4 regions of the Marinobacterium iners genome follow, and region 4 is predicted to be linked to each of the others. Evidence: predicted binding sites of a transcription regulator. Region 4 holds the regulator's gene; each other region holds the start of a gene.
The links. The regulator sigma-54, encoded in region 4, starts transcription at its own class of promoters, with help from an activator protein. The targets are predictions, from matches to a motif close to TGGCACNNNNNTTGCTNT.

Region 1 (2,183 bases), 120 kb from region 4:
GTTCCTGCGTCACCTGCGGAATAATGATGTGTTTTTCTCGCATTTTGCCCGTGCCGCGATTGGGTTTGATACGCCACTTACCTTCTTCGGCAACCTCAAGGACAAGGGGCAGCTGGATATCAAGAAAGGCGGGATTTTCCCCATTGTGCATGGTGTCCGTACCATCGCGCTTGAACAGCGCATCCTCAAGACGAATACTTTCCAGCGCATTGAGGCGCTGATGGAAAGTGGCCAGATGCAGGAACAGCATGGCCGTGATTTATCGGAAGCGCTGGCGCTGTTTATTCAGCTGCGTCTGCGGCAGCAGATCCGCCGTGCCGAAGAAAGTCCTGATGGAGCCGATCCAACCCCAAACATGATCGACCTGCAGCAGCTGAACAAGCTTGAGCGGGAACTGCTGCGTGATGCCTTGCATGTGGTGAAAGGGTTCAAAAAGCACCTGACAATGCGTTACCACCTGGGAGGCTGATGTAGATGATCATTCCGCGCTCAATACGGCGTCTGAAAGAGAAACGTGAGCACAGGGAAGGGCCCTGGGCGCATCTGTTCGAAGCCTACAAGGGTGACGAAGTCGTGTCACTTGACTGTGAAACCACCAGTCTTGATGTGAAAAAGGCCGAAATACTGTCGATCGGAGCTGTGCGCATCAAAGGGCGTAAAGTGATTACCAGTGAGCGTCTCGACCTTAAATTGAAGCCTCCGGCCAGCCTCAGCGGTGATTCCATCAAAATCCACAAGATCAGAGCCAGCGATCTGGCGGATGGCATCGAGCTGGACGAGGCTCTGGAAAAGGTGCTCGAATTCGTCGGCAATCGTCCCATTCTCGGTTACTACGTCAATTTTGATATTCGCATGCTGGACAAGTTTATCCGCCCCAAGTACGGTTTCGGCCTGCCCAACAAGGCTGTTGAGCTTTCCCACGTCTATCACGACATCATCAAGTGGAAGCATGTGGGGGGTAATATCGACCTGCGCTTTGACACCATTGCAGGCAAACTGGATATTCCCATCCTTGAGCGGCACACAGCTTTGGGAGATGCCATCACGGTAGCGCTGATGTATGTACGGCTGCGCTACGGTGAATCGCCAGAAGGACGATACTAGGGCATGCATTAACGTCAGGTTCCCCGGCGGGCTATATGGCCCGCTTTTTGCATTATAGAGTTAAGCAGTAACAGCATGACCCTTGTCAGGCTCAATTGGCGTCAGGATATTGTCAACTCTGGCGTGATTGCAGCTTGAAGCGGGAGGGTTAGTCTCTATAATGTCAAAATATTGCCGTCCGGGAGGAAGCTCTGCATGATTGAACGAGCTGATATCAACAGCCTTCTGTCACAGATGCGCGCGATCAAGTCAGAGGTGCAGCAGGGGCCGCGTCCGGTCGAAATGCTGGATCTTAGGGCCGAAGGTATTGGTGCGCCGGGGATCAGCAAGACCGAAAGCAACAGTTTTGCGACGCTGCTCAAAGGGGCTGTGGATAAGGTCAATGAACACCAGTCGGAAGCATCACGGCTGCGTGAAGCGTATGAGCGGGGCGATCCTGGCGTGGATCTGCCGCAGGTCATGATTCAGGCTCAGAAGTCTTCGGTCTCGTTTCAGGCTATGACTCAGGTGCGTAATCGTTTGGTAACGGCGTATGAAGATGTCATGAAGATGCCGATTTAATGTTTTCAGGTTTTACACGGTCAGGGTTGAATGGATAACACACCGGCACAACTTAACAGCAAGGGCAGTTTGATGACCGGCTTTAACAGCCTGGGAATCCTGCGCCAGCTGGGTCTGATGGTGGGGCTGGCTGCCAGCATCGCCATCGGCTTTGCCGTTGTGCTCTGGTCACAGAAGCCGGATTATCGGGTGCTGTTTTCCAATCTCAACTTTTCCGATGCCAATGAAGTGATTGAACAGTTACGGCTGTATAACATGCCGTACAAGTTTGACGCTGACGGCCGGGCAATTCTTGTGCCGCAGGAGCATGTGCATCAAGCGCGGCTAAAACTGGCCGCTGAAGGTTTTACCGCTGACAAGACGGTAGGCTTTGAGCTGCTGGAACAGGAACAGGGGCTGGGGACCAGTCAGTTCATGGAGAATGCTCGCTTCCGCCGTGGGCTGGAAGGCGAGTTGGCGCGTACCATCAGCAGCCTGCTTGCGGTACGTTCTGCCCGTGTTCATCTCGCGTTGCCGAA
Region 2 (2,183 bases), 810 kb from region 4:
GTGATCGCTACCAGGCCAGCCAGTGCACCGTTCAGCGCCATGGTCAGGTCAGCCTTGCGGAACCACAGGCGGGCCAGGATCAGGGCTGCAATTACACCGCCGGCAGCAGCTGCGTTGGTGTTCACGAAGACCTGAGCGACTGCGTTGGCTTCACCCACATCAGACAGTTTCAGTTCGGAACCGCCGTTGAAGCCGAACCAGCCCAGCCACAGGATGAAGGTACCCAGCGTGGCCAGCGGCAGGTTGGCACCCGGGATCGCATTGATCTCGCCGTTCTTGCCGTATTTGCCTTTACGAGCTCCCAGTACCAATACACCAGCAAGTGCAGCGGAGGCGCCTGCCATGTGTACGATGCCGGAGCCAGCGAAGTCGAAGAAGCCCGCTTCACTCAGGAAACCGCCACCCCAAGTCCAGTAGCCGGACGTCGGGTAGATGAAACCGGTCATGACCACAGCGAAGGCCAGGAATGCCCAGAGTTTCATGCGTTCTGCAACAGCACCGGAGACGATGGACATGGCTGTAGCCACGAACACTACCTGGAAGAAGAAGTCGGAGCGGGCTGAGTAGTAGGGCGCATCATCGCCACCGGCCAACACCGCATCAACACCGTTCTCGTCGCCGATCAGGGCGCCAAGGCTTGGAATGATGCCGCCTTCGTCAGAGCTGTACATCAGGTAGTAGCCACACAGCAGGTACATGGTACAGGCGATGGCATAGAGCGCGATGTTTTTGGTCAGAATCTCGGTGGTGTTCTTGGCACGCACCAGGCCCGCTTCCAGCATCGCAAAACCGGCCGCCATCCACATCACCAGTGCACCGCACATGAGGAAGTAGAAGGTATCGACCGCATATTTCAGCTGGGTCAAATCCCCGGCTGTCGCATTGAGTAGTTCTTCCATTGTTTTATCCTCCAGAGAGATAAAAAACGTCGATTGTCAGGCAGGTTCAGAGCGCGTCGTGACCGGACTCGCCGGTGCGGATGCGGATCACCTGCTCCAGACTGGTGACGAAGATTTTGCCGTCGCCGATCTTGCCGGTCTGAGCTGCCTTGGATATCGCCTCAAGTACCTGATCGACAATGTCATCTGCTACGGCTGCATCAATGCGAACCTTGGGCAGGAAGTCGACCACATACTCTGCGCCGCGGTAGAGTTCGGTATGACCTTTCTGACGGCCAAATCCTTTCACTTCGGTGACGGTGATGCCCTGCACACCGATTTCCGAAAGTGCTTCACGAACATCATCGAGCTTGAACGGTTTGATGATGGCTGAGATCAGTTTCATGTTTTGGGTCCTCTTCTCAGTACTCATAAGGCCTGCGTCCTCGGGAGCGGGTTGTCAGGCCGTGTGTACTGACTAAGCGAAGCTTGTGCCAATTTGTTTTTATCTTTTTAAAACAGAAGGTTGCGATTTGTATTGAGGACTGAAAGGGCATTTTCGAATGATATGCGGGTGATACAGGTCTGTTTTTATGCACTGGTTTGGTGCAAGTGCTCTTTTGGTGCACGTTCTGGAATCTGACGCCGAGGCCGATCTGGTTTATAGTAGCGGCATTGAGATGCAACCTTGTGCAGGAGCCCCGGATGATCCACCAGAAATTGATCGATAGCCTCTCCGGCCAGTTTAGCCAGCTGCTGGCCGGACGCCCGGACCTTCCCGGTCAGCAAGAGCTGCAAAGCCAGGTGCGCAGCATGCTGCAGGGAACCTTTGCCAAACTGGATCTGGTAACCCGGGATGAGTTTGAAGCACAGCAGGCGGTGCTGATGCGCACTCGCGATAAGCTTGAACAGCTTGAGCAGCGCCTGGCGGCACTTGAACCGTCGGTGGAGAACCCTGCTCCGGCAGCGACGGATAACGATACTCAACTCTGAACCCTTTCCAGCGACACAAGGATCGTGTCATGTCACTTGCTGTTATTCATACCCGAGCCCAGCTCGGAATCGAGGCGCCAGCGGTCACCGTTGAGGTGCATCTGTCGGGTGGCCTGCCCTCAATGTCGATCGTTGGTCTGCCGGAAACGGCGGTCAAGGAAAGCCGTGAAAGGGTACGCAGTGCCCTTATTACGGCCGGATTCGACTTTCCTCAGCGCCGTATCACCATCAACCTGGCACCGGCTGATCTGCCCAAGGAAGGTGGCCGTTATGATCTGGCGATTGCCGTGGGTATCCTGCTGGCATCCGGCC
Region 3 (2,183 bases), 1.8 Mb from region 4:
GCAGGTTAATTTGCACGATTATCTCGATACCGGTCTGTTTCTTGACCATCGCCCGGCTCGGCTCAAAGTGCAGCAGTTGGCGGTGGGCAAGGATATGCTGAATCTGTTCTGCTACACCGCCAGTGCCAGCGTACATGCCGGTGTGGGCGGGGCACGCAGTACCACCAGTGTGGACCTGTCTCAGACCTATCTGGACTGGGCTCGGCGCAACCTGGAGCTGAATGGCCTGCCGAAGGCGCAACATCAGCTGATCCGCTCGGACTGCCTGCAGTGGCTGCAGCAGCCACACCATAATCGCTATGATCTGATCTTCATGGACCCGCCCACTTTTTCCAATTCGAAGCGGATGGATGATGTGCTGGATGTGCAGAGAGACCACGTGCAGCTGATCAAGGGTGCGATGCAGCTGCTGCGTGATGATGGTCTGCTGATTTTCTCCAATAACTACCGCCGTTTCAGTATCGATCGTGAGGCGCTGGCGGACTTTGAAATCCGGGATATTACGGCCCAAACACTGGACCCGGACTTCAAGCGCAACGCCAGAATTCACAGTTGCTTTGAAATTCGTCATCGTCGCTGATGCACTGCCACGGGGCTTTTATCGCCCGACTGCACTGAACTGGCACAAAAACTGCTTGATTTTGCACCAATGCTCTGCACGGCGCTGGTGCAAATTGTACACATTGGTGCGTAAGCCCAGTCACCACGCCGTCTGAGCCATTCAACTTACTTCGGGTGTTGATTCAAGCGGTGCTGTATTGCGGTGCAGTTGCCTCTTGATGGTGCATCCGTCAACAGACGGAGGGGATCGAGTGGAATCCATCAGCAGTGCAATCTCGCAGCTGTCGCAGAGTGCCAATACTCTGTTTATCCTGTTGGGCGCCGTTTTGGTATTTGCCATGCATGCCGGCTTTGCATTTCTTGAAGTGGGAACGGTACGTCGCAAGAACCAGGTCAATGCACTGGCCAAGATCATGAGTGATTTTGGCTTTTCAGCGCTGGCATACCTGTTCGTAGGCTATTGGCTGGCCTACGGAATCACGTTCTATGACAGTGCTGCCGTGCTATCCCGCGACAGCGGCTATGAGCTGGTAAAGTTTTTCTTTTTAATGACCTTTGCCGCTGCGATTCCTGCCATTATCTCGGGTGGAATTGCCGAGCGGGGTCGCTTCTGGCCGTTCTTGATAGCCTCAACTCTGGTCGTTGGGCTGGTATATCCGTTGTTCGAGGGTATTGCCTGGAATGGTAATTTTGGTGTTCAGGCCTGGCTGGAGGAGCGCTTCGGGGCACCGTTCCATGATTTTGCCGGCTCTGTTGTGGTGCACGGTGTTGGTGGGTGGTTGGCACTGGTTGCAGTACTGTTGCTGGGCATACGTCATGGTCGCTACAAGGGGGGGCGGCTGGTTGCATTCCCGCCGTCGAATATTCCGTTTCTGGCACTGGGTGCCTGGATTCTGTGTATTGGCTGGTTCGGTTTCAACGTCATGTCGGCTCAGACGCTGGATGGTGTGTCCGGTCTGGTGGCAATGAACAGTCTGATGGCGATGGTTGGCGGTATCGTGAGTGCGCTAATTGCGGGGCGCAATGACCCGGGCTTCATTCATAATGGCCCGCTGGCGGGTCTGGTGGCTGTCTGTGCCGGATCTGATCTGATGCACCCACTGGGCTCTCTGGTGGTCGGTAGTGTGGCCGGTGCGCTGTTTGTGTGGACGTTTACACTGATACAGAACCGCTGGAAGATCGATGACGTGCTGGGGGTGTGGCCGTTGCACGGCTTGTGTGGTGTCTGGGGAGGCGTTGCCGCCGGTATCTTTGGCAGTGAAGCACTGGGTGGGCTGGGCGGTGTCAGCCTGGTTTCACAGCTGCTTGGATCTCTGCTTGGGGTTGTGATTGCAGTGCTGGGTGGTCTGGTGGTCTATGGTGCCATCAAATCATTGGTGGGTCTGCGTTTGACTGCTGAGGAAGAGTTCAATGGCGCGGATTTGAGTATTCACAAGATTGAAGCAACATCTGACGATCGTTGAAAACAAAAATGCCCGGCATGGCCGGGCATCCTGATCAGTGCTGAGTTCCGAACTCAGTGCTGGTGTCCACCGGCACCGTGAACGTGACCGTGCTCAAGTTCTTCTTCAGATGCTTCACGTACTTCAACAACTTCTACGTCAAAGCTCAACGTCTGGCCT
Region 4 (2,183 bases):
GCTTGATGATCTGGCGGTCAAGCTTGTCCACCATGCCATCAATTGCAGCATACATGTCGTCATGCTCATGCGCTGCGAATACTTCACCTCCGGCCAGGTGGATATCGGCTTCGGCCTTCTGGCGCAGCTTCTCGACACTGAGGGTGACCTGTACATTGGTGATGTTATCGAAGTGGCGTTCCAGTCGGTCGAACTTGGTACGTACATATTCGTTCAGGGCGTCAGTCAGTTCGACGTGATGGCCAGTGATGTTGATCTGCATAGGTTTTCTCCTCGTCATAAAGCACGTTCTTCCGGCGTGCCTGTAGTCTCATTAAACCAGACGCTTGCGCTCATTAGAAGGCGGAATGTTCATCGCTTCACGATATTTTGCCACTGTGCGTCTGGCTACGTTAAATCCTTGCTCTTTCAGCAGGTCGGCTATCTTGTTATCACTGAGTGGTTTTGCGGTATTCTCCGCGCTGATCAGCTTCTTGATCAAGGCACGAATGGCGGTAGAGGAGGCAGCGCCTCCGTCTGACGTGCTCACATGGCTGGAGAAAAAATACTTCAGCTCGAAGATGCCTCGGGGCGTATGCATGTATTTCTGGGTAGTGACACGGGAAATGGTTGATTCGTGCATCTCTACGGCTTCAGCGATGTCATGCAGAACCATCGGCTTCATACCCTCTTCACCTTCCTCGAAAAAATCGATCTGGCGGGCCACGATCTCGGTGGCGACCTTGAGCAGGGTTTCGTTGCGACTCAGCAGGCTCTTCAGAAACCAGCGCGCTTCCTGTAGATGGTTTTTCAGATAGGTGTTGTCAGCGCTGTTGTCGGCCCGTCTTATAAGATCAGCATAGTCGGTATTGATACGCAGCTTGGGGGATGCCTCTGAGTTCAGGCTTACATTCCACTGCCCCTGCACCTTGCGCACCACAACATCGGGTATAACGTACTCTGACTGTTCACTGCTGATGCTGGTGCCCGGTTTTGGATTAAGCGACTGGATCAGACTGATGATCTGTTGCAGGGCCTCTTCCTTCAGGCGCATGCGGCGCATCAAGGTACGATAGTCATGATTGCCGAGCAGACCCAGGTGATCGCGTACCAGGCGTAATGCCTCTTTCAGCATCGGAGTATTTTCAGGCAGCTGGCGCAGCTGTATCTGCAGACATTCGCTCAGGTCTCGTGCACAGACACCGGGCGGGTCAAACTGTTGCAGGCGGTGCAGTACCGTTTCAATCTCTTCAGGCTCGGCATCTGCAAACAGCTGGGGTTCGCTCCGGGTGAAGTGTTCCAGAACTTCATCTACGTCCGTGCGTAGATAGCCATCCGGATCGACAGCATCGATAAGGGCCATGGCGACCATACGGTCAGGGTCACTCATGGGGGTCAGGTTGAGCTGCCACAGTAGGTGATCCTGAAGGCTGTCTTCGGCCGAATCGTTATCACCGGGTTCCCAGTCATCATCACGGGCAGGACCGGGTGTACTCTGGTGCTGGAAGGTATCATCCCAGTTGCTGTCGGTGGACAGTTCACGAGGGATTTCATCATTCCAGCGCTCTTCCAGTGCGTTTTCGTCCCAGCTGTCCTCGTCAGCGGTGTCGTTAGAGAGGCTGTCGGCAGAGGCGTCGTGACGATCATCACGGGCTTCAGTCTGGGTCTCTTCGGCGCTGTCCAGTTCCTCCTCGACTTCCAGCAGTGGGTTGCTCTCCAGGGCTTCCTGGATCTCCTGCTGCAGGTCCAGCGTTGACAGTTGCAGCAGACGTATTGCTTGTTGCAACTGGGGTGTCATCGTCAGATGCTGGCCGATCTTGAGTTGTAACGATTGCTTCATATCAGAGCTGCCAGGTGGACGGAGTGGATGTACATGATTGACGACTCAGGATCAAAGGGAAAACTGCTCGCCCAGATAGGCACGGCGAACCTGTTCGTTAGCCAGGATCTCGGCCGGTGTGCCCTGTGCGAGTATCCCCCCTTCACTTACGATATATGCTCGTTCGCAGATGTCGAGTGTCTCGCGCACGTTATGATCGGTGATCAGAATGCCAATGCCGCGAGACTGTAGGTGGCGAATGGTTTGTTTGATATCGCTGACCGAGATTGGATCAACGCCGGCAAAGGGTTCGTCCAGCAGGATAAAGTCAGGCTCGGTTGCCAAGGCCCGTGCGATTTCAACACGTCGACGCTCTCCGCCAGAC

Region 1: fliE (flagellar hook-basal body complex protein FliE) is a predicted target of sigma-54. The motif match lies at 1,141-1,158, and genes of this name have one in related genera.
Region 2: glnK (P-II family nitrogen regulator) is a predicted target of sigma-54. The motif match lies at 1,358-1,375, and genes of this name have one in related genera.
Region 3: CFI10_RS11940 (ammonium transporter) is a predicted target of sigma-54. The motif match lies at 621-638, and genes of this name have one in related genera.

Annotation. Positions count from the first base shown of each region.
Region 1 covers NZ_CP022297.1:565,556-567,738, forward strand. Annotated here, with positions in the region: gene CFI10_RS02735 (DUF294 nucleotidyltransferase-like domain-containing protein) at 1-469, shown strand, start outside; gene CFI10_RS02740 (3'-5' exonuclease) at 475-1,104, shown strand; gene fliE (flagellar hook-basal body complex protein FliE) at 1,300-1,665, shown strand; gene fliF (flagellar basal-body MS-ring/collar protein FliF) at 1,696-2,183, shown strand, end outside.
Region 2 covers NZ_CP022297.1:3,927,161-3,929,343, reverse strand. Annotated here, with positions in the region: gene CFI10_RS18485 (ammonium transporter) at 1-899, opposite strand, end outside; gene glnK (P-II family nitrogen regulator) at 946-1,284, opposite strand; gene CFI10_RS18475 (accessory factor UbiK family protein) at 1,584-1,871, shown strand; gene CFI10_RS18470 (YifB family Mg chelatase-like AAA ATPase) at 1,901-2,183, shown strand, end outside.
Region 3 covers NZ_CP022297.1:2,473,197-2,475,379, reverse strand. Annotated here, with positions in the region: gene rlmKL (bifunctional 23S rRNA (guanine(2069)-N(7))-methyltransferase RlmK/23S rRNA (guanine(2445)-N(2))-methyltransferase RlmL) at 1-580, shown strand, start outside; gene CFI10_RS11940 (ammonium transporter) at 813-2,024, shown strand; gene CFI10_RS11935 (FKBP-type peptidyl-prolyl cis-trans isomerase) at 2,078-2,183, opposite strand, start outside.
Region 4 covers NZ_CP022297.1:686,731-688,913, forward strand. Annotated here, with positions in the region: gene hpf (ribosome hibernation promoting factor) at 1-262, opposite strand, end outside; gene CFI10_RS03345 (RNA polymerase factor sigma-54) at 314-1,819, opposite strand; gene lptB (LPS export ABC transporter ATP-binding protein) at 1,871-2,183, opposite strand, start outside.